Linked DNA regions of Duganella zoogloeoides. The protein of the gene in region 2 interacts with the protein of the main gene of each other region in a pairwise test. Links are inferred from orthologs where the notes say so. Each region holds a gene or a part of one and is shown on either strand. Other genes may lie near its edges.

What was found.
Region 1: the proteins of SR858_RS26600 (region 2) and ndk interact in binary tests that used the Escherichia coli proteins (3 or more experiments, as listed by UniProt). The link is inferred for Duganella zoogloeoides from one-to-one orthologs.

What each region holds. Positions count from the first base shown.
Region 1 is NZ_CP140152.1:4,162,277-4,169,418, forward strand. What follows is about bases 4,206-6,956. They hold ndk (nucleoside-diphosphate kinase), read right to left. Parts: upstream 5,910-6,956; coding sequence 5,502-5,909; downstream 4,206-5,501. Other genes in these bases: pilW (type IV pilus biogenesis/stability protein PilW), read right to left, coding at 4,206-4,263; rlmN (23S rRNA (adenine(2503)-C(2))-methyltransferase RlmN), read right to left, coding at 4,263-5,435; SR858_RS18430 (Bax inhibitor-1/YccA family protein), read left to right, coding at 6,194-6,877. Outside these bases: hisS (histidine--tRNA ligase), read right to left, coding at 1-1,041; ispG (flavodoxin-dependent (E)-4-hydroxy-3-methylbut-2-enyl-diphosphate synthase), read right to left, coding at 1,062-2,330; SR858_RS18410 (helix-turn-helix domain-containing protein), read right to left, coding at 2,382-3,428; more of pilW, read right to left, coding at 3,436-4,205; SR858_RS18435 (hypothetical protein), read left to right, coding at 7,010-7,142. UniProt on the Escherichia coli protein: Major role in the synthesis of nucleoside triphosphates other than ATP. The ATP gamma phosphate is transferred to the NDP beta phosphate via a ping-pong mechanism, using a phosphorylated active-site intermediate.
Region 2 is NZ_CP140152.1:6,057,391-6,073,532, reverse strand. Bases 7,314-10,243 are described here. They hold SR858_RS26600 (uracil-DNA glycosylase), read right to left. Parts: upstream 9,145-10,243; coding sequence 8,482-9,144; downstream 7,314-8,481. Other genes in these bases: lipB (lipoyl(octanoyl) transferase LipB), read right to left, coding at 10,187-10,243; lipA (lipoyl synthase), read right to left, coding at 9,167-10,156; SR858_RS26605 (group I truncated hemoglobin), read right to left, coding at 7,851-8,330; SR858_RS26610 (DUF3034 family protein), read right to left, coding at 7,314-7,829. Outside these bases: SR858_RS26660 (LytR/AlgR family response regulator transcription factor), read right to left, coding at 1-66; SR858_RS26655 (sensor histidine kinase), read right to left, coding at 63-1,298; SR858_RS26645 (hypothetical protein), read left to right, coding at 1,645-2,334; rsmI (16S rRNA (cytidine(1402)-2'-O)-methyltransferase), read right to left, coding at 2,358-3,266; SR858_RS26635 (penicillin-binding protein activator), read left to right, coding at 3,374-4,681; SR858_RS26630 (YraN family protein), read left to right, coding at 4,688-5,062; SR858_RS26625 (phosphoheptose isomerase), read left to right, coding at 5,143-5,739; SR858_RS26620 (BON domain-containing protein), read left to right, coding at 5,732-6,382; SR858_RS26615 (peroxiredoxin family protein), read left to right, coding at 6,387-6,926; more of SR858_RS26610, read right to left, coding at 6,930-7,313; more of lipB, read right to left, coding at 10,244-10,888; SR858_RS26585 (LysR substrate-binding domain-containing protein), read left to right, coding at 11,065-11,895; SR858_RS26580 (DUF493 family protein), read right to left, coding at 11,933-12,208; SR858_RS26575 (DUF6600 domain-containing protein), read right to left, coding at 12,604-14,877; SR858_RS26570 (LysE family transporter), read right to left, coding at 14,947-15,585; SR858_RS26565 (DUF808 domain-containing protein), read left to right, coding at 15,746-16,142. UniProt on the Escherichia coli protein: Excises uracil residues from the DNA which can arise as a result of misincorporation of dUMP residues by DNA polymerase or due to deamination of cytosine.

The DNA.
Region 1 (7,142 bases), 1.9 Mb from region 2 along the record:
TTGCAATTGCGCCGCTTCGCCCTGGTGCACCAGGTACACGTCGCACAGGTTCGGTTGTTCCGGCTCGCCCGCTTCTTTCATCAGTTCCAGCAGGCGCTCGATGCCCATGGCAAAACCGACGGCCGGCGTCGGCTTGCCGCCGAACGAGGCGATCAGCGGATCGTAACGGCCGCCCGCGCATACGGTGCCTTGCGAGCCAAGCGAGTCGGTCACCCATTCGAACACGGTGCGGTTGTAGTAATCGAGGCCGCGCACCAGGCGCGGATTGATCACGTACGGGATGTTGTTGTGGTCGAGGATCTTGCGCACGCCGTTGAAGTGCGCCAGCGATTCCTCGCCCAGGTAGTCAAGCAGTTTCGGCGCGCCGTTGACCATGTCCTGCATGGCAGGGTTCTTGGTGTCGAGGATGCGCAGCGGGTTGCTGTGCAGGCGGCGCTTGGCTTCCGCGTCGAGCAGCGCTTCGTGGCTTTCCAGGTACGCGATCAGGTCCACGCGGTGGCGCGCGCGCTCTTCGGCGTCGCCGATCGAATTGAGTTCGAGGCGGATGTTCTCCAGGCCCAGGTCATCCCACAGGCGGCGGCACAACATGATCATCTCGGCATCGACGTCGGGACCGGTGAAGCCCACGGCTTCGCAGCCGAACTGGTAGAACTGCCGATAGCGGCCGCGCTGCGGGCGCTCGTGGCGGAACATCGGTCCCGTGTACCACACGCGCTTCGGACCTTCGTACACCAGGTTGTGTTCGATGACCGCGCGCACCGCGCCTGCCGTGCCTTCAGGGCGCAAGGTCAGCTGGTCGCCGTTCATCGAATCGGTAAACGAGTACATCTCTTTTTCGACGATGTCGGTGACGGCGCCGATGGCGCGCTTGAACAGTGCCGTGTCTTCCACGATCGGCGTGCGGATCTGCTGGAAGCCGTAGCTTTGCACCACCGATTGCGCGGTGTTCTCGAACAGCTGCCACAGGTGCGAGTCCTGCGGCAGGATGTCGTTCATGCCTTTGACGGCGGTGATTTTTTCAGCTTTTTTATTTTCGGACATGGTTCTGATTTCGTTAAAAACTAGACTGCGGCAGTCTTGCTGTAATTGGTCTTGACGTAATTGAGGACGATCTCGTGAAACTCTTCCACGATGCGCTCGCCGCGCAGCGTCGCCACCTTGGCGCCATCGACAAAGACCGGCGCGGCTGGCGATTCGCCAGTGCCGGGCAGGCTGATGCCGATGTTGGCGTGTTTCGATTCGCCGGGACCGTTGACGATGCAACCCATCACGGCCACGTTCATCGCTTCCACGCCCGGGTAGGTTTTTTTCCACTCCGGCATCTGGTCGCGCAGGAAGGTCTGGATGTTGTCGGCCAGCTCCTGGAACGTCGTTGACGTGGTGCGGCCGCAGCCGGGGCACGCGATCACCATCGGCGTGAACTTGCGCAGGCCCATGGTTTGCAGGATCTCCTGCCCCACCACCACTTCCTTGGTGCGGTCACCACCCGGCTCCGGCGTGAGCGAGATACGGATGGTGTCGCCAATGCCCTCTTGCAGCAGCACCGACAGCGCGGCGGTGGACGCCACGATACCCTTGCTGCCCATGCCCGCCTCGGTCAGGCCCAGGTGCAGCGGATAGTCGCAGCGCTTGCCCAGTTCGCGGTACACGGCGATCAGGTCCTGCACGCCCGAGACCTTGCACGACAGGATGATCTTGTCGCGCGCCAGGCCCAGTTCTTCGGCACGGACGGCGTTCTCGATTGCCGACGTGATCAACGCTTCGTACATGACCTGCTGCGCGGTCCACGGCTCGGCGCGGCCGGCGTTTTCATCCATGATGCGCGCCAGCAGCGCCTGGTCGAGGCTGCCCCAGTTGACGCCGATGCGCACCGGCTTGTTGTAGCGGGCCGCCACTTCGATCATCTGCGCGAACTGGGTATCGCGCTTGGCGCCCTTGCCCACGTTGCCCGGATTGATGCGGTATTTCGATAGCGCCTTGGCGCACTCCGGATAATCGTTGAGCAGCGTGTGGCCGTTGTAGTGGAAGTCGCCGACCAGCGGCACATCGACGTCCATCTTGTCGAGCTGTTCGCGGATGTACGGCACGGCTTCGGCCGATTCCGGACGGTCCACGGTCAGGCGCACCAGCTCGGACCCGGCACGCGCCAGGTCGCGGATCTGGATCGCGGTTTCGATGGCGTTGGCGGTATCGGTATTGGTCATCGACTGCACGACCACGGGAGCGTCGCCGCCCACCCAGATCTGGCGCTGGCCGTGCGCCACCAGCACGCTGCGGCTGGCGCGGCGCGGTGACTGGCCCGAAGGAATAGCTGTTGGCGAAGAAGACATGGTGGTTTTACTCGGAACTGGTATTTGTTGGCTTGCTTGGTTTTGCTTGGCTTACTTGATGTTCACGCGGGCGATCGTACCGCCTGCAACTTGCGGCAACGCCAGCGGCGCGCCGCCCAGCGAAGCCTGAACACCAGCTGGCTTGCCGACGATCAGCAGCGACGGGCCCTTGATGTCGAAGGTTTCGGTGCTGCCGGCCTTGACCACGCGCGAAATCAGCGGCGCGGCGCCCGGACGGCGAATCTCTACCCACGAATCCTCCGCTACTTTCAGGACCAGCGCGGTGCCGGTGACGGCTGCTGCAGTCGTGGCAGCAGCGGCTGCGGCCGGCGCTGCGGTGGTCGTAACCGGCTGACCGGTCACGGTAGGCGCCGGCGTATTGACCGGTGCGGTGGCCGGGGTGGTAACAGCGGCGGAACCGGCAGCTGGCGCAGGCGCGACGCCGGCCACCGTGCCAGCATTGGCGGCACTACCGCCATCGACCGGCGGCACCGACACCAGCGGCACATTCGGCGACTGCAGCGGCGCGGTTTCCTGGCCGGGCTTGACCAGCGTGGTTTCCAGCGGCGCCACCGTGGCATCGGTCTTGGCCGGCTCGGTGGCGACGGCAGCGCTATCGGCGCCACGCTCGAACAGCGCCAGCGTGTGCGCAATCAGGCCGCTCTGGTAGAGGAAAATCCCGCCCACCACGACCACCACTGCCACACCACCCATTACCCAGGCGCCGGTGTGCGAGTTACGCGACTTCATCAGCGGCATGCGCGTGTCGGAGAACGTGGCCGCGATTTCCTTGCGCGGAGGCGACACCTCGGGACTGGTGGGCGAACGCACTTCGATCATTGCCACCAGCGGCGTGGCGTCGATGCGCACCACCTTGGCATAGGCGCGCACGAAACCGCGCGTGACGGCCATATTGGGCAGCGACGCATAATCGCCAGCTTCGAGCGCCACCACCTGGCGCGGCGCCAGCTTGAGCTGGTCGGCGATCTGCTCCACGGTCAAGCCCAGCGCTTCGCGCTGCGCCTTCAGTTGTGCTCCGGGCGTAGCCAGGCCGGTTTTGGCCTGGTCTTTTGGCGGTTCTACCCACTCAGAATTCATTGCTGTCTCACTCATCAAACGCCCCACGTTGATAAGCAGCATACTCGGTCGAGCCGGGGTAGCGGGACCGTAACTGCGTGACCCAACCAGCTTGTTTTCCCGTATCGCCCACTTGATGCTGCACTTTAATCCCGAGCCACAGCACATCGGCCGTCAAGCTCTCCATCTTTGCCACGTCAGCCAGGCGGGTCACGAAGAAATGGGCACGCTGGACATCGCGTTTTTCCACGTAAAGCCGCGCCAGGTTGGCGTTGGTGGCCGGCAGATCGGGCGTCAACTGCAACGCTTGCAGCAGATAACGCTCCGCGCTGGCGTAATCCTTGATTTTCAATGCACACGCACCGGCATTGTTGGCGGCGCTGGCCGGCGAGCGGTAAGCGCGGTTGGCCAGCGCGGCGTCGAACAGCGGCAACGCCTCGGCCACGCGGCCGCTCTCGCACAAAAAAGAGCCGTAATTGTTGGCCAGGTCCGGATTTTCCGGCGCCAGCTTGCGGGCGCGGCGGAAATTCTCGTCGGCGGCAGCGGTATGGCCCAGTGCTTGCTCGATCAGGCCGCGCAAGCCCAGCGCTTCGGCGTTATCGGGCTCGGCAGCGAGCGCCAGCTTGATTTCGCCCAGCGCCACCGCGTACTGGCCCTGCTCGAAATAACCGACCGCCAGTTGCGTGCGGATCGCCGCCTTGCGCTCGGCGCTGCCCGGCGCCCGTGCGCTGTCGGCGCCACGGGCAGATTGTGGACTATCCGGGGTCGTGACGCAACCGCCCAGTGCGCCGGCCAGCAGCGGGAACATCCCGAGCATGGCCAAGCGATACCGGTTGCGCTGCGCCCAACCCGCCATCAGGAATGGATCTCCACGATCTTGCCGAAATTGGCGCCGAACTTTTGCTGGTACTCGGCCATCTTGCCCATGCGCTCCTGGACGCGGGTGCGGTCCTGGACTTCGCCAGCGAGCTGGCCGCAGGCGGCGTCGATGTCGTCGCCACGGGTTTTACGGATGGTGGTCACCAGGCCGGCATCGACCAGAATCTGGGCGAACGCCTTGATGCGCGGATTTTTCGAGCGCAGCAGGCCCGATTCCGGGAACGGATTGAACGGAATCAGGTTGAACTTGCAGTTGATGCCATCGACCGGGTGCTGCACCAGTGCGATCAGTTCGCGCGCGTGCTCGTCGCTGTCGTTGACGCCGTCGAGCATGCAATATTCAAACGTGATGAAGTCGCGCGGCGCGTATTGCAGGTAGCGCTTGCAGGCAGCGATCAACTCTTTCAGCGGATACTTCTTGTTCAACGGGATCAGGCCGTTGCGCAGCTCGTCGTTGGACGCGTGCAGCGAGACGGCCAGCGCCACCGGCACTTCCTGCGCCAGGCGGTCGATCATCGGCACCACGCCCGAGGTGGACAAGGTCACGCGGCGGCGCGACAGGCCGTAGGCGTTATCGTCCAGCATCAACTTGAGTGCCGTGGCGGTAGGTTCGAAATTGAGCAGCGGCTCGCCCATGCCCATCATGACCACGTTGGTGATCTGCCGTTCGCCCTTGGGGCCGGGCTCGATGCCCTTGGTACGGCGCAGTTCGAACTCGGCCATCCACAGCTGGCCGATGATTTCGCCGACCGACAGGTTGCGCGAAAAGCCCTGCTTGCCCGTCGAGCAGAAGCGGCAGTTTACGGCGCAACCGGCCTGGGTGGAAATACACAGCGTGCCACGGTTTTCTTCCGGGATGAACACGGTTTCGACCGCGTTGCCATTGCCGACGTCGATCAGCCATTTGCGGGTGCCGTCGGTGGACGTGTTGTCGCTGATGATGGCTGGCGCGGCAACAAAGGCGCGGGTTTTCAGTTTGTCGCGCAGCGACTTGGCCAGATCGGTCATGCTGTCGAAATCCGACGCGCCGAATTGGTGGATCCAGCGTTGCAGTTGCTTTGCGCGGAACGGCTTCTCTCCCAACTCGGCGCAATAAGCGATGAGCTGCGCGGGATCGAAGTCCAGCAAGTTGGTCAGAGGTGCGTTCATAGTCAGTCCAGACAATACAAAAAGTTTCCGTTTCCACCAAGGCGGAAACGGAGACATTACAAAAAATTACTTGCCGAAGAAGTAGGCGATTTCTACTTGAGCAGCTTCTACTGCGTCCGAACCGTGAACGGCGTTGGCATCGATCGAGTCGGCGAAGTCAGCACGGATGGTGCCTTTGTCAGCCTTCTTAGGATCGGTAGCGCCCATCAGTTCGCGGTTTTTCAGGACGGCGTTTTCGCCTTCCAGGGCTTGGATCATGACTGGACCCGACACCATGAAATCGACCAGATCCTTGAAGAAGCCGCGCTCTTTGTGCGCAGCGTAGAAGCCCTCAGCTTCTTCACGCGACAGTTGCTTCATTTGCGCAGCAACGATCTTCAGGCCAGCGTTTTCGAAACGGCTGTAGATTTGGCCGATTACGTTTTTTGCAACTGCGTCTGGTTTGATGATCGACAGGGTGCGTTCGATTGCCATTTGAAAAACTCCAATAAAAAGAAAGGTTTAAAACAAGAATTGATAGTTCAATCAACCTTCGATTTTAACATAGAACACTACGGACTTTCGAGAACCAGCACCAGATTAGCCCGAACAATGGCTCACGATAGAGCATTTTGAAGCCGTGCAAGCACGATATCGGGCATTTGATGCCGGTTTAAGCCCCCTTTAAGTGCTTTTGCCCCAGTTTTTTGGGTAATCTCGCGCGGGCGTGCTATCCTTTTATCTAAGCGGATTGCTCCGCACCAACTATTGGAGGCATCATGAACAACTTGCAACAAAACACCTACGACCTGAGTAGCGGTCGCCGGGCGGTGCAGCACAACGTGTTGCGTAACACGTACTGGCTGCTGGCGCTGTCGATGATCCCGACCGTGCTGGGCGCTGCGCTCGGTATGGCGCTGCACCTGCCGCTGACCGGCGGCATCATGATGATCGTGTTCCTGGCCGGCGCGTTCGGTTTCATCTGGGCCATCGAGAAGAACAAGAACTCCGGCCTGGGCGTGGCCCTGCTGCTGGGCTTTACCTTCTTCATGGGAGTCATGCTCACGCCGCTGCTGACGCGCATCATGGGCTTCTCCAACGGCGGTACGCTGATCATGATGGCCTTTGGCGGTACGGCCTCGGTGTTCGCGGTGCTGGCGTCGATCGCCACCGTGACCAAGCGTGATTTCTCGGGCATGGGCACCTGGCTGTTCGCCGGCGTGATCGTGCTGATCCTGGCATCGCTGGCAAACATCTTCTTCGCCATCCCTGCCCTGAGCATCGTGATCTCGGTCGTGGCGATTGCCATCTTCTCGGCTTACATCCTGTATGACGTGCAGCAGATCGTCAACGGCGGCGAAACCAACTACGTCAGCGCCACCCTGCGCCTGTATCTGGACGTCTACAACATCTTTACCAGCCTGCTGTCGCTGCTGGGCTTTGCGGGCGGTAGCCGCGACTAAGCGCTAAGTCCATGCCGGTCTTACCGACCGGCTGACGACAAAAGCCGCCAACCTTCACGGGTCGGCGGCTTTTTTTACTCGTGTCCCGCTTCAGGAAAACCGGGAGAATCAACCACGCCCTCTCGGAGCGCCATGAGTCCCGCTGTCCCAGTTATCTTCATGATCATTGTCGGCACACTGCTGTTCGCCGGGCTGTTCTGTATTTTCCGCTTCAAGTATTCCACCCGATCGGCCTTCGCCCTGGCGATCATCTTTGCTGGCGGTG
Region 2 (16,142 bases):
CGCCAGCTGGTCGGCCAGTTCGGCGCGCAACAGCGGCTCGTCTTCGACGATCAGGGCGCGCATCATGCCGCCTCCTGCGGCACCACCGGCACCACCAGCGTCGCCTGCACGCCGCCCGCTTGCGGCGCGAGCACCGTCAGCGAAGCGCGCGCGCCATACAGCAGTTGCAGGCGCTCGTGGATGTTGGCCAGGCCCACGCCCTGTCCCGGCTCGTCGCACAGGCCGGCGCCGTTGTCGGCCACCGTCACCCGCAAGGCACCATCGTCGAGCGTGGCGCGAATGACGAGTTCACCCGGGCGGGTGGCGCTTTCGAGGCCGTGCTTGATGGCGTTTTCCACCAGCGAGATCAGCATCGCTGGCGGGAACGGCAGCACGCGCGCCGCGTCGTCGGCCTCGATGCGAAAACTGAGCCGCTCGCCCATGCGGATGCGCATGATGGCGAGATAATCGCCGGCCAGCGCCAGCTCGCGCCCCAGCGTGGACGATACGCGGCGCATGTCGGGCATGGCGTTGTGCAGGTAGCCGACCAGGTGGTCGAGCATCTGCTGCGCCAGCGCGCTATCTGTGCGCACCAGGTACTTGAGGTTGGCCAGGGTATTGAACAGGAAGTGCGGCTCCACCTGCGCCTGCAGGGCGGCCAGCTTGGCGTGCAGCGCGGCGCGCTCCAGATCGCGTTCGCGCTTGCGCAGTTGCGCGATATCGTGGCGGCGTTTGAGTTCGATACGCAGGTGGTCGGCCACGACCTGCACCACTTGCCATGCTTCACCGCGCTGCACGTGAAAGAAGTCGAGACCGAAGCGGCCACGAATCTCGATGTCGATCACTTGTCCTGGCTCGCCGCTGACAACCACCTCGGTGCGCCGCCACAGGAACATTGAACGCGGCGGTGCCAGCATGATGCGCCCTTTGAACGGCCGGTACGAAAACGCGGCGGGACCGGGGTAGCCGAGCGCGCGCCCCAGGGCCAGGCCGGACAAGGTTTCGGCGCAGGCGTCGAAGGTGGTGAGCGGGTCGAGCGGCGACTTGATCGCCAGGCGCGGACGGGCCGATATCATCTGCGGCGTGAGCGCGATCCCGGCATCGCGCAACTCATGCAGGTAGCGCCAGCTAGTGCTGGTGCTGACCAGTACTACCAGCAAGCAGTCCAGCCACAGCCAGGGCCCGAACAGGACCGGCAATATCACCATTGCCGGCGCGAACGCGGGCAGCAGGCGCAACAAGGTTTGCAGGTGATAGCGCCATACCAGGCGCGGATCGTGAACGATGATGGGAATCGCAGTGGTGAAAGATGGCGTCATGGCGGAATTCTACGCCGGCGCCAGGCGCGGCTGCGGCCCGTGCGATGGATGGCCGGTTTGAGCCGATGAATACGGTCCAACACAGAACCGTCGCCGCAATGGAAAAATCCCGCCTGACGTTGCCGTCAGGCGGGATTTTAAATTTTGGTCGGAGTACAAGGATTCGAACCTTGGACCCCCTGGTCCCAAACCAGGTGCGCTACCGGGCTGCGCTACACTCCGAAGAAGCAAGATAATACAAGCTGCCGCCCCCTCCGTCAAGGGCGTCATAAATATTTATGTCATTTACTGGTGCAAGACGGTGGAACTTACATAAAATGCATGCACCCAAACTACTGGACCGGCCATGAACGCAGCGCTGTCGACAGAACCGATGCGTCACCGCATCGTGCCGGGCATCCTGGTCTCGCTGGTGCTGCATGCGGCGCTGATCTTCGGCTACCGCCTGGGCGCCCCCGTGCCGCCGCCGGAGTTGCCGCCCAACCGGACCATGACGGTGTGGCTGGTGCCCAGGCCCGCTCCCGCGCCTGCTTTTGTTCCTGTTACGCCTGCTATTCCAGAAGCGGCACCCCAACTGGCAGCGCAGGCAGCCATCGCCCGCGAGCGCAAGGCGCGCGAGCAAGGCGCGCGGCACCAGGACCGCCAGCGACCGCACGACACTGCCGACCGTGACCGCACGCCAGCAGCTATTGCCGCCATCACGCCGGCGCCCGCCCCGCTCGACACCACCGTGGCAGCCGACACCGCCAAGCCGGCCGGCGCCGATGACGATCCGCTGCGCGCACCGGCGGAACCGAAACCGTTCGATATCGAGGCGGCACGCAAGGCCGCGCGCAAGGTGGCGGTGGAAAAGCCGGCGCCCGGCACCCTGGCCGCCCAGTTGCAAGCGCATCCGCTCTATCCGGAAGATGACCGCAACAAGCTGGAGAAAGACATGGCGCGGGCCGGCCGGCCCGACTGCCTGAAGGGCGGCGGCAATCTGCTGACGCCGTTATTCTGGCTGCTCGACAAGAAAGACCATGGCTGCAAGCTCTGAGCTGCTGCAGTACTGCCTGCCGCTTACTGTTCCTGCTTGAATGTCAGCGCCAGTTCGTACAATGCATTTTTCTTCTTGCCCGTGATCTGCGCGGCCAGCCCGGCCGCCTGCTTGACCGACAGCTCGGTCAGCAAGACCTTGAGTATCCTTTCCGCATCGGCATTGCCTGCCTCGTCCTGCGCAGGCGCGCCGGCCAGCAGCACGACGAACTCGCCTTTTTCGCGGTGGGCGTCGGCCCGGATCCAGGCTTCGGCCTCGGACAGCGGGCAGCGGTGGATTTCCTCGAACATCTTGGTCAGCTCGCGCGCGAACACCACTTCGCGCTCCGGCTCGAACGCGGCTGCCAGCGCGGTGGCGCAGTCGAGGATGCGGTGCGGCGCCTCGTAGAACACCATGGTGGCGGTCACCGTGCGCAAGGTGGCGAGAAAATTCTCGCGCTGCCTGGCCTTGGCAGGTAAAAAGCCGACAAAATAAAACTGGTCGTTGACCAGGCCGCTGGCCGACAGCGCCGTCACCGCCGCCGAGGCGCCAGGCAGCGGCAGCACGCGCAAGCCGGCCGCGCGCACGGCCTCGACAATGCGCGCACCGGGATCGGAGACGGCCGGCGTGCCGGCGTCGGAGACCAGCGCGATACGCTCGCCAGCCTGCAGGCGTGCGATCAGGGTCTCGGCCACTTCGCGCTCGTTGTGCTGGTGGGCGGCGATCAGCGGACGGTGCAGGCCGAAGCGCGTCATCAGTTGCGCGGTGTTGCGGGTGTCCTCGCACGCGACCGCATCGACCAGGCTTAAAACGTGCAATGCGCGCACACTGATGTCAGCGACATTGCCGATGGGGGTCGCCACGACGTACAAGGTTGCGCTAGGATAGGTCTGGTGCGCTGTTTCTTCCAAGACAGGAAGGGCGGAAATGGCGCGGGTAGTAGGTTCAGACATATCGTGGTCAGTAAATGGAATGAGGGGGCAGCATGAAAAAAATGAGGTTGTGCGCGGCAGTTGCCGCATGGGCGGCGCTGGCATTGGTGAGCGGGTGCGGCTCGTCCGTGCCCATCATTATAAGCCCGCCACCGGCGCCCGCTCCCGTGCCGCTGCCGCCGCCACCGCCGGAACCACCACCGCCGGCAGCGGAAGTGTTCGCCATCGCGATGCCGGGGGCGGCCGCCCAACCCACCCGCGCACCGGATACCGACCAGCTGCGCACCGAGAATGCCACCGGCTACCGGCCAGCGGACGACGCCACCAGCCCGTCCGGCGCGCCGGTGCGCATGGGCTTGATCCTGCCGCTGCGCTCGGAGACCCTGGGCGCCGCCGCCGAAGCGCTGCGCGCCGGCTTCATGGCGGCCTGGGAACGCGACCGCGACAACATCACCATCACCGTGGTGGAAACCGGCGACGTCGCGCAAGATATTTTATCGAGCTACGCCCAGACCCTGGAAGCGGTGGACCTCGTGGTCGGCCCGCTGGCGCGCTCGGCGGTCACTGCGGTGGCGACCAGCCCGCTGGTGACCAAGCCCACCATCGCCCTCAATCACCCGGAAGGTTTCGGCACGGCCAACGCCACCCCGTTACCACAGCAAATGCTGGCCATGGGCCTGTCGATCGAGGAAGAAGCGCGCCAGGTGGCGCAATGGGCGGCCGCCGAACAGCCCGGCGCCAGCGCCATGATCATTACCACCAGCACACCATGGCAGCGCCGCATCGCGGCAGCGTTTGCCGCCCACTGGCAGCAGCTGGGCCAGCAGGTGCGCATGGTGGAACTGAGCGCGCCAAACAACTACCTGAGCGACCCGGAGCTGGTGCAATTGCGCGCGCGCCTGCAACAGGACCCGCCGGGCTTGCTGTTCTCGGCCATGGGCGCCGACCAGACGCGCCAACTGCGCGGCGCGCTGAACAGCGGCCTGGTGCATGAAGCGGACGAGCCGGTGATCAGCACCGCCGACGGCTTGCCGGCCAGTCCTGCCGCACCGGTCGCCCCCACCGGCTTTGCCGCCCTGCCGCTGTACGGCACCTCGGCGCTGAACGCTGGCGGCGGCATGAATTCGCCCACCAACGAACTCGACGGCGTGCGCCTGCTCGACCTGCCATGGCAGGTGCAGCGCGACCATCCGGCGGTGATGGTCTATCCGCACCCGGTACAAGCCGGCACGGCCGACATGGAACGCCTGTTTGCGCTGGGCATCGATGCCTACCGCGTGGCGCGCGAAGTCAGCCGCAAGCCGGCCGGCCGCTTCAGCATCGACGGTGTCACCGGACGCCTGACGGTGGACTTCGGCCAGGGCCCGGCCCGCTTTGAACGGGTGGAGCAGCCGGCCGTGTTCCAGCACGGCGTGCCGCAAGCCGTCCAGCAGTAACCAGCCATGGCGCCGCCCCGCGCGCCGAGCGGACGGCGCACCGCGCAACAGCAACTGGGCCAGCAAGGTGAAGACCGCGCGCTGGCCTACCTGGTGGCGCAGGGCCTGGTGCCGGTCGAACGCAATTTTCGCTGCAAGGCCGGCGAGATCGACCTGATCATGCGCCACGGCGCCCACCTGGTGTTCGTCGAAGTGCGGCGCCGGGCCCCGAGTAGCTTTGGCGGCGCGGCGGCCAGCGTCACCCATCACAAGCAGCAGCGGCTGGTCCACGCCGCCCAGTACTACCTGCTACGCCACCGCACTCCGCCACCGTGCCGCTTCGACCTGGTCGCCCTTGATGGCGATCAGCTGGAGTGGCTGCGCAATATCATTACGCTTTAAGCGCTTCTTCAGCGCAGATGTAAGCATTTTTAACAGGTCTTGTCCGGGGTTTCGGATGACTGCACTATAATCAGCACACTATGACAAATCAACGCATCCTGGCGCACTTCCACGAAAGTGCCGAACTGAAAATCCAATCGGCCACCGTGCTGGCGCCCCATATCGCCCAAGCCATCGACATGATGTTTGCGGCATTGTCTAACGGCAATAAGATTTTGGTGTGCGGCAACGGCGGCTCGGCTGCAGACGCCCAGCATTTCGCTGCCGAACTGGTGGGGCGCTTCGAACGCGAACGCTTCCCGCTGCCCGCCATTGCGCTCACCACCGACACGTCGATCCTGACGGCAGTGGCCAATGACTACAGCTACCGCGAAATCTTTTCCAAGCAGGTGCAGGCGTTTGGCCAGTCCGGCGACATCCTGCTGGCGTTTTCCACGTCCGGCAATTCGGGCAACGTGGTGGCTGCCATCGAAGCGGCGCTCGAGCGCGAAATGCGCATCGTGGCGCTGACCGGCAAGGGCGGCGGCGAGATCGGCAAGATGCTGACCGACGCCGACGTCCATATCTGCGTTCCGGCCGACCGTACCGCCCGCATCCAGGAAGTGCACCTGGTCTGCATCCACAGCATTTGCGACGGCATCGACGTCGCCCTATTCGGAGGAGATGTGAATGAGTAATTCCCGCACCATCTGGACCACGCTGAAACGCCCGCTTGCCATGAGCGTGCTGTGCCTGGCCACCGCCGCTACCCTGTCCGGTTGTGTGGCGCTGGTTGCCGGCGGCGCCATCACCGGCACGCTGGCCGCCTCCGACCGCCGCACGTTTGGTGCGCAAACCGAGGATACGTCGATCCAGTTCAAGGGTGCGAACAAGCTGCGCAATGTGCTCGGCAGCGATGCCCACGTCAACATCAACAGCTTCAACCGCCGCGTGCTGCTGTCCGGCGAAGTGCCCGACGATGCCGCCAAGGCCACTGCCGAGCGCGAAATGGCTTCGGTAGAAGGCGTGCTGTCGGTGATCAACGAGCTGGAAGTGGCCGGCCCCGCCAGCTACACCTCGCGCTCGAACGACACCATTATCACCGGCAAGGTCAAGGCCAGCCTGGTGGACGCCAAGGATATCTCGGCCAACTCCTACCAGGTGGTGACCGAGCGCGGCGTGGTCTTCCTGATGGGCCGCGTGACCCAGCGCGAAGGCCAGATCGGCGCCGATATCGCACGCGGCGTCTCGGGCGTGAGCAAGGTGGTCAAGGTCTTCGAATATATCTCTGAAGACGAATGGAAATCGTACCAGCCGAAGCCTAGCGGTTCGGCGCAATGATGCCATGAGCACGACCGCATCCGCCGCCGCATCGCCGGAATCCTCGCGCGCCTGGCTCAAGCCGCTGATCGCTGCCGTGGCGCTGGCCGTGATCGGCGCGGTAGCCTACGTCACGCTCAGCAAGCGCCCGGTGGCGCCCGAGGTCACGTTCGTCACCATCAAGGGCGAAAAGATCACGCCCGAAAGCCTGCAAGGCAAGGTGGTGATGGTTAATTTCTGGGCCACCTCGTGCACCACCTGCGTGGCCGAAATGCCGCAGATGGTCGAAACCTACAACAAGTTCAAGGACGACGGCCTGGAATTCGTGGCCGTGGCCATGAGCTACGACCCGCCCAACTACGTGGTCAACTACGCCGATACGCGTAAGCTGCCGTTCAAGGTGGCGCTCGACACCGACGGCTCGGCCGCCAAGGCCTACGGCGACGTCTCGATGACGCCCACCACCTTCGTCATCGCCAAGGATGGCAAAATCCTCAAGAAATACGTGGGGCAGCCCGATTTTCCCGCGCTGCACCAGTTGCTCTCCACCTCGCTCAAGGGCTAATTCTTAAAAGCCGGCCTGTACCGAGAGGTAAAGGCCGCGCTGGGTCTTCGGATTGAAGACCGTGATCTTGCCCAGATTCGCATACGCTGCCGTCACCGACACATGCTTGCTCGGGAACCACGCCACGAACGCATCGTAATACGCCTTTTCCGGATCGACGCCGAGGTTGTGCGGCTTGCGCCGGTACTCCGCGCCCACCGCCAGGTGGCGGTTGATCAGGTATGCGGCCGACACTTCCGGCATCACCTTGCGGCTGTCGCCCAGGTCGCCGCCGAAGCCCAATAAACCCATCTGGTTGGCCTTGGTGGCGCGCAGGGTCAGGTTCAGTAGCAGACTCTGCTCGAGCAGGATCTTGGTGGCCGCCACGTAATAGTCGTAGCCGCTGTCGTCCTTCGCACCGAGCTGGGTAACGCTGGTGACGCCCAGCGCGCCGAGTCCCTTGACGCCCTTGTTGTCCTTGTACATGGCCCCCACCGCAATTTGCGGCAGCCAGCTGTCCTGTTCGTACACGGCGTCGCCGGTCAGCTTGACCTTGATGCCGAGGATGTCCTGCTTGAGGATGAGGTTGTCGAGCGGCGCCAGGCTGCCCTTGAAGGACTGGCTGGCCACCGACAATTCCACGCGGTCGGCCAGGCCGATCGCCACGCCATAGGTGTCGAGCTTGTAGTCCTGGGTGCTGATATACGTGTAATGGGCGTTGGCGCCCCAGCTGTCGCGAGTGCCGTAGCCGGTGATCAGGGCCCACGGCACGATGCCGCCACCACCGGCGCCTTCCACCTGGCTGACGCCGCCGGTGGCCAGCAGCTTGCCCATGTCGGGCGAGGCCTGGGATTGGGCAGCGGCGCTGCCAGCGCTTGACGCCATCAGGATTGCGAGCGTGAGCCTGGTGATCGGAAATGTCATGGTGATGCTCCTGGCGGCTGCTTACTTGGTGACGATGGCGCGCTGCATGGGCGCGAGCTTGGCCACCAGCTTGTTGGCGACGCTGTTGGGGACGTTGTGGCGTTCCATGGCGATTTGCAGGTCCTCGGTCAGCGCGTTGAACATGGCGTTGGTGATTTTCAGATCCTGGTGCACGGTGGTCATGTCGCGCACGGTGCCCACGCCGTCCATGGTCTTGTCGCGGTATTTGCCGGTGTACTTGCACGGCCCGCCCGCGAACTCGCAGATCTGCTCCTGCAGGCGCACGTTCAGCTGGTCCATGTCGAAGTCGGCAAAGTTGTCCTTGATGCGCGGATCGGCCAGCACCAGCGGGATGAAGGTATCGACGATTTTCTTGATGCCTTGCTTGCCACCGAGGCCCTGGTAAACGATGTCGTCGGTATAAGGCGTTTGCGCCACGGCCAGCGAGGACGCCAGCAGCAAGCCTGTCATGACGGCGGCCACGCGCGAAAGTAGTTTCATGTCGGTTCCTCGGCAGGGAAAGAAGGGGATATCCCTCCGACAATTTATCAGCTTACGCCGGTCGATCGGCCATTTGTTTGCTTTGAATCAACGCTTTCGGATTGCCAGTTGTGGCTTGCTGAACACGCCACCGATGTCTGTGTGGCAGGTATCAGGCCCAGCGGATCGGCGCCTTGCCGTGGGCGGCCAGGTAATCGTTGGTCCGCGAAAACGGCTTGCTGCCGAAAAATCCCTTGTGGGCCGAGAACGGCGACGGATGCGGAGAAGTAATCACCAGGTGCTTGCTGGTATCGATCAATGCGCACTTGGCAATCGCGTAACTGCCCCACAGGATGAACACCAGGCCGTCGCGCTGGCCGGACAACCGCGCGATGGCGCTGTCGGTAAAAGTTTCCCACCCCTTGTTCGCATGCGACCCGGCCTGCCGTGCACGCACGGTCAGCACGCTATTGAGCAAAAACACGCCCTGCTCGGCCCAGTCGGTGAGGTCGGTCTGGCGCCGTTCGACGCCGGTATCGTCGCGCAATTCCTGGAAGATGTTTTGCAGGCTGGGCTGCGGACGATTGCCGTCCGGCACCGAGAAGCAAAAGCCCATGGCCGCGCCAGGCGTGTGGTACGGATCCTGGCCGAGGATGACGACCTTGACGGCATCGAACGGCGTCAGGTCGAAAGCCCGGAAGATATCCTTGCCGGCCGGGCAGCAGGGACCGGCAGCGTATTCTTCCTTCACAAAGGCGGTGAGGCTTTGCCAGTATGGTTGTTCAAACTGGTCTTGCAGGTGGGCTTTCCATGAGGGTTCGATGCGGACGGTCATGGAAAGCCTTTCGCCGTCGGTATCAGCCGTTCACCGCAGCCAGCACGTTATGCGCCTGCTCATCCGCATGGTACGAGCTGCGCACCATGGCGCCGACGGCGGCGTGGCCGAAGCCCATCTTGTAAGCTTCTTCTTCGAACATCTTGAACACGTCCGGGTGCACGTAGCGGCGTACCGGCAGGTGGCTGTTCGATGGCGCCAGGTATTGGCCGATGGTCAGCATGTCGATGTCGTGCTCGCGCATGTCGCGCATCACTTGCAGGATTTCCTCGTCGGTTTCGCCCAGGCCGACCATCAGGCCGGACTTGGTCTTGACGTTCGGGTACAGGGCCTTGAAGTCCTTGAGCAGCTTGAGCGAGTGCATGTAGTCGGCGCCCGGGCGCGCCTCCTTGTACAGGCGCGGCACGGTTTCCATGTTGTGGTTCATCACGTCGGGCAGGCCGTCGGCGAAGATCGCCAGGGCTTTGTCGAGGCGACCACGGAAGTCGGGCACCAGCACTTCGATTTGCGTCAGGGGCGACAGGTCCTTGGTCTTGGTGATGCACTCGACGAAGTGGCCGGCGCCGCCGTCGCGCAGGTCGTCACGGTCCACCGAGGTGATCACCACGTAGTTCAGGCGCAGCTTGGCGATGGTGTTGGCCAGGTTCATCGGTTCGTTGACGTCGAGCGGATCGGGACGGCCATGGCCCACGTCGCAGAACGGGCAGCGGCGCGTGCACTTGTCGCCCATGATCATGAAGGTGGCCGTGCCCTTGCCGAAGCATTCGCCGATGTTCGGGCAGCTCGCTTCTTCGCACACGGTGACCAGCTTGTTCTCGCGCAGGATGTCCTTGATTTCGTAGAAGCGGCTCGATGCCGAAGCGCCCTTGACGCGGATCCACTCCGGCTTTTTCAGCCGCTCCACCTGCTCGACCGGCACGATCTTGATCGGGATGCGCGACGTCTTGCTGGCGCCTTTTTGCTTTTCGCTCGGGTTGTAAGCGGGAGTGCTGGAGGTGATCTCAGTGGTCATTTGGCTGCATGCCCTCGCGGGCTGGTTTGGTTATTCAGGTTGTACGGCTGGTTGCGGAACGGGAACCGGCGCGTCTGCCGACGCAGCAAGCACCCGTATCAATTCCTCGGCCAGTTGCTGCTGCACATCGGCCAACTGCGCCTGGGCGCCGACAGTGCGCATGTCGACGGTTTCGAGGCCGGCGTAACCGCACGGGTTGATCCAGGAAAACGGCGCCAGGTCCATTGCGACATTGAGCGACAGGCCGTGATACGTGCAGCCGTTGCCGCGCACTTTCAAGCCCAGCGCGGCAATCTTGGCGCCGCGCTTGGGGCCGTCCGCCATATAAATGCCGGGCGCGCCGTCAATCCGCTCACCGACGAGATTATACGCCCCTAATACATTGATGATCGCCTGCTCGATTTTATGCACAAACTGGCGCGCATACAGCTTGCCGCCCGGCTTGTTGCGGCGCAGGTCCATCAGCAGGTAAATCACCACCTGGCCGGGGCCGTGATAGGTCACTTCGCCGCCGCGGTCGGTCTGCACCACGGGGATGGCGGTGGCGCCGGCCAGCAGGTGGCCACGGTCGGCGGCCAGGCCCAGCGTGAATACCGGTGCGTGCTCGACGATCCATAGCTGGTCGCGCGTGTCGGGCGTGCGGGCGTCGGTGAACGCGCGCATGGCGGCAAACGTGCTGTCGTAATCGGCAACGCCGAGGTGGCGGATCTCGGGAGTGGTGGGGGACGTCATGGCGCCATTATAAATCAGCCGGCGTGGCGGCAACCGGCTCCGGCTTGGGTGGCACCGGGTCGATGTCGGTTATTGGTTAGTTTTATTCACATGGTAAACATTGCCGTATCGCCTGTAGGTGCGGTATATTCCGCTTTTCTTGCCAGTTTTATTCACAAAGTTATCCACAGACCCAGATGAGCGCGAGCCGCCGCCTGCCGAATTTTTCCGCCCTGCGCGCCTTCGAGGCGGCGGCCCGCCACGAGAATTTCTCGCGCGCGGCGGAAGAGTTGCGCCTGACGCACGGGGCAATCAGCCACCAGGTGCGGGCGCTGGAAGAGGACCTGGGCCGGCCGCTGTTCGTGCGCCATGGCCGGCAAGTGAAAATAACTCACGAGGCGCAACAGTTCGCGCAGTTCCTGGGCAAAACTTTCGATGCCATCGGCACCGCTGCCGACGCCCTGCGCCCGGCCGCCGCTGCCACCGCGCCATTGATCCTCGCCGCACCAGCGTGGTTTGCCGCGCGCTGGCTCACGCCCCGCCTGGGCGGATTCATCGAACTGCATCCCGGCATCGACCTGGTGCTGCACACGCGGACGCCGCCGGCGGACCTGGCACGCGCGGGCGTGGACGCAGCAATCGTGTTCGACCTGGGACGTCATCCAGGCATGGTGGTGGAGCGGTTGATGGATGAGAAATGCTATCTCGTAGTGAGCGCCCACTATAGCTCTGGTGCGCACGATCCGGTGCTGCTTTCCTCGGAATTGCAAGGGGGGGAGTTGTTGCGCGCCGTGCTGGCGGGCGCAGGCGAAGCGCTATTGCACCATGTGGTGGCAGCGCCCGAGATTGCCGCCGGACGCCTGGTGCGGCGGCCCGGTGCGGAGCAGGCGTGCGCGGAGGCGTATTACCTGGTGTCGCCGCCGGGAATGGCGGAGCGGCCGCAGGTGGCGGCGCTGCGGCGCTGGTTGCACGACGAGATCGCCGCCTTCCAGCGCCAGCAGTCTGGAACCTATCCCGGCAGGGAATGAGGCGCTGCTTGCGCCGCATCCCTGCCGAGCTAGGTTCTTACATGACGATCTTGACCATCGGGTGCGCCGACAGCTCGGAGTAGAGCGCGTCGAGCTGTTCGCGGCTGGTGGCGCGCACGGTCACGGTCAGGCCGGTGAAGTTGCCCTTGGACGAAGGACGCACTTCCATTTTGCCTTCGTGGAAATCCTGGTCGTGTTTTTGCACGACCAGCACGATGGTCGGTGCGAAGTCGATATGAGTCGGCCCCATCACCTTGATCGGAAAGTCGCTCGGGTATTCGATGAGGGACTCGGTCGGTGGGATCGCTTGCATAATCATTCCAATCTATTAAGAAAAACCGGCGGACATCGACGTGACGCCGCCAGCCTGCATTGTAGCCAAAGTTGCCGGATACGAGGCCAGAGACCAATATGGGGTCGCCACGCCCAAAAAAAAGCCAGCCTGGTAGGCTGGCAAAAACTATTCTCTCGGGAATATCGAAAATAGTTGGGGCAAAGTGGTGGGGTCTGGATGGCGTTGCGCGGTGCGGATTGGTCCGCTGCTCTGACGCTACCACCCGTATCTGCAATGTGGCAACTGTAAGCAAAGGCTTACCCGGAAGCCACGCGAATGTGACGGACTGCAGTTTAAGGGAGCTGAAATGCGCAGGAGCGGGACCGAACCTGCCGTTGACGGAACAGGCCCTCCCCCTCTTGCGTGCCTCCTGGCTAGTTTTGATCGTGGGCAGGCCGGTCGCGGTGCTGGCGGCTCTGGCCCGGATCGGGCCGTTGCTGCGGCTGGGCCGCCGGCGCAGGTCGCGGCGCCGGCTGTGCCTGGGGCTGCGGACGTTCTTGCTGGGGCCGCTCCTGTTGTTGTGGACGCTCCTGCTGCGGCTGGAAACGGGGCCGCTCTTGCTGTTGCGGGCGTTCCTGCTGGGGCTGGAAGCGAGGGCGTTCAGCTTGCTGTGGCCGCTCCTGCTGCTGCGGGCGTTCCTGCTGCGGCTGGAAGCGTGGACGTTCAACCTGCTGTGGCCGCTCCTGCTGTGGCTGGAAACGTGGTTGCTCAGACTGCTGAGGTTGCAGTTGCGACTGTGGCTGCTGTGGCCGTGGCTGCTGCGACGGCTGTTGAGCCTGCGGCTGCTGTTGCGATTGCCTGTCTCGCTCACGCTGGCGCCGCTCGTCCTCGTCGCGCTGGCGACGATCATTGTCGTCGCGCTGGAAACGGTCGCGAGTGTTACCGATCTGCAGTACCGGCGCCGGCATCAGCGCGCCATTGCCGGCACGGCCGCCATAGGGACGCGTATGGATCTCGACGCCCCCGTCGCGCGGATTGATGGTCTGCGCCGGTGCGTCCGGCGTACCGATCTGGTTCGGCGGCAAGGTACTGATGGTTTGCGGCCGGCTGTCGTTACGCGGCAAATCATTGCGCGGGTTGGTGCCAGCGCGCGGATTGTCATCGTTGCGCGGATTATTCGGGTTGTTGTCGTTGCGTGGATTGTTATCGATGCGCGGGTTGTTACCAAAGCGCGGGTTGTTATCGTTACGCGGATTACTGTCACCACGCGGATTATTGTCATTGCGCGGATTATTGTCCGCGCGTGGATTGTTACCGTTGCGCGGATTATTGACCGTGCGTGGGTTATCGTTGCGTAGATTATTGTCAGCGCGCGGGTTGCTGCCGCTGCGCGGATTGTTGTCGAAGCGGTCCGGGCGACCGTTGCCGTCGCGGTCCTGCCAGTTGCGGTTGGTCTCGATGCGGCCCGGGCCGCCGGCCGGACGCGGCGGCGTTGCCGGCGTGACCAGGTTGCCCTGCTGCGGACGCGGCACGAAATGGTCGCCGCGATTGACGCGGATAATGTTGCGTCCCTCGAACTGCGCGCGCGGCAGCACGGTCAGGCCGTCGCGACCGCCGTTTCGCCCAACGTCATGATCGCCACGGGGCGCAAACGACTTGCCCTTGTAGCTCCAGCTCAGGCGCTGTTCGTAGCTGGACGACACCCGGTAGCCGGGCACGAAGCGATCGCGCGGCGTCAGCGGGTACCAGCCAAGGCCGGGCCCCTGGTTCGGACGGTTGACGCCGCCCACCCAGCCCACCAGCGCCGGCGCCCACACGGGACGGCCGGCCGGGCGGCCCGGCGCCCAGTGCCAGCGCTGGCGCACCGTCACCCAGCGGCCGTAGTGCGATGGCGCGTAACCCCAGGGAGCGTTATCGACCCAGGTCCAGCCCCACGGCGCCAGCCAGGTCCAGCGGCCGTCGCGGTACGGCGCCCAGTCGGCGGCCACATTGCGCGGCGCCCACAAGGGGCCGTACTCGACGTTCTCGGTCCAGCTGCCGTGACGGTCCAGTTCTTCGTAGCCGGTCATGCCGGTGGACACATATTGGGTGGTGACCACGACGTCGGCCAGGCGGTCGCGCTCGTCGGCCCAGACATCGAAACCGTCGCGCCGCGCCACCGTCGTGCGCACGTCCTCGGTGGTGACGTCCACCTGGCGGCCCGGATTGACCGTCACCGACGAACCGGCGCCATCGACGCGCGCGGTGCCGGCCAGCACGCTGATCTGGCTGGTGTCGGGCACCCGTTCCACGTCCACCCGCAGCAGGCCCGGCTCGATCATGGTGATGCGCGCCTGCGGCGTGGTCAGTTCGAAGTCGCGCAGCAGGTCGGCACTGCGCACCCGGATGCTGGCGCTGCCGTAGTTGAGGCGCAGGCGCAGCAGGTCGTCATCGAGCTCGGTGATTTCGAGATCGGAGTCGCCATCGAGCCGTACCGCCGTGGAGCCGATGCGAAACTCGGTGCGGGCGCCGCTGGCAGTGACCAGGTGGCTGTTGGCCGTCACCGGCCAGTTGAGGCTGGCGGCCACCGGTTCATCGTCCCCGCTCAGGGTAACCTGGCCCTGCACCGCTGAAATGCGCCCCACTGCCGCCGGCAGGTCGGATTGGGCCTGGGCCAGGGTGCTCAAACCGGCCAGGGCGGCCAGCAGGACGGTGGGGATGATGTTCATGGCGTCTCCGTTAGTAATGGGGATTTAACGCGGCAACAGACGGTTCGCCTACACGGGTTACAAATAATTTCAAGTTGCCGAGCCACGTTTGACGAAAAAGAGCGCCGCCCCCACGCCCATCAGCAACCCGCCAAACACGCGGTTCTGCTGCTTGACCGCGCGCGGGTCGCGGAAGAAGCGCTGCATCGACGAGGCCAGCAAGGCATAGCCATGCATCACCACCAGGTCGATGGCGCACATGGTGGCGGCCAGGATCAGCAGTTGCGGCAGCAGCGGCGAACCTTGCGTAATGAACTGCGGCAGCACGGCCACCATGAAAATGATGCCCTTGGGATTGGTGGCATTGGTCAAAAAGCCGGTCAGGTAGCGCTTGCGCGCTGACGGCACCACCACTTCCAGCTGCGCGTGCTGCGCGCCAATGGCCACCCTGGCGCGCCACTGCGACAGGCCCAGGTAAATCAGGTACAGCGCGCCAACGGTCTTGACCACGTTGAACGCCAGCTCGGACGCCAGCAGCAGCGAGCCGACGCCAGCGCCGGCGATGAAAAAGATCAGCAGCAGGCCCGTTTGCAGACCGAGGATGGTGGCGCTGGCGCGCCGCACGCCATAGGACAAGCCATGCGACATCGACAGCACCGCGCCCGAACCGGGCGAAACGGCAATAATGCAGGCGGCGACGAAAAATCCCAGCCAGACGGCAAAGCTCATGATGTACATCCCATGGTTGACTCCGGCGTCAGCGAAATGCTGCGCGGTAACGCACATTGTAGCCGCGTCGCCATATCGCCGCCGGCTCAGCTTGGGTTAAACTTGCTGCTTCTATAATAAGGACCACCATGACCACTTTCACCACCCGAGGGAGCCGCTAATGGCCGGCACCAGCCTGTTGGCGCTGATCGACGATATCGCGACCATCCTCGACGACGTCACCGTGATGACCAAGGTCGCGGCCAAGAAAACCGCCGGCGTGCTCGGCGACGACCTGGCGCTCAATGCGCAGCAGGTATCCGGCGTGCGCGCCGCGCGCGAAATTCCCGTGGTGTGGGCGGTGGCGGTCGGTTCGCTCAAGAACAAGGCGATCCTGGTGCCGGCAGCGCTGGCGATCAGCGCCTTCCTGCCGCAGGCCATCACGCCGCTCCTGATGATCGGCGGCCTGTACCTGTGCTTCGAGGGCTTCGAGAAAATCGCCCACAGCGTGCTGCACAAGGAAGAAAAAGCCCAGCGCAAGCAGGAACTGGTGGCTGCCGTGGCCGATCCCGACGCCG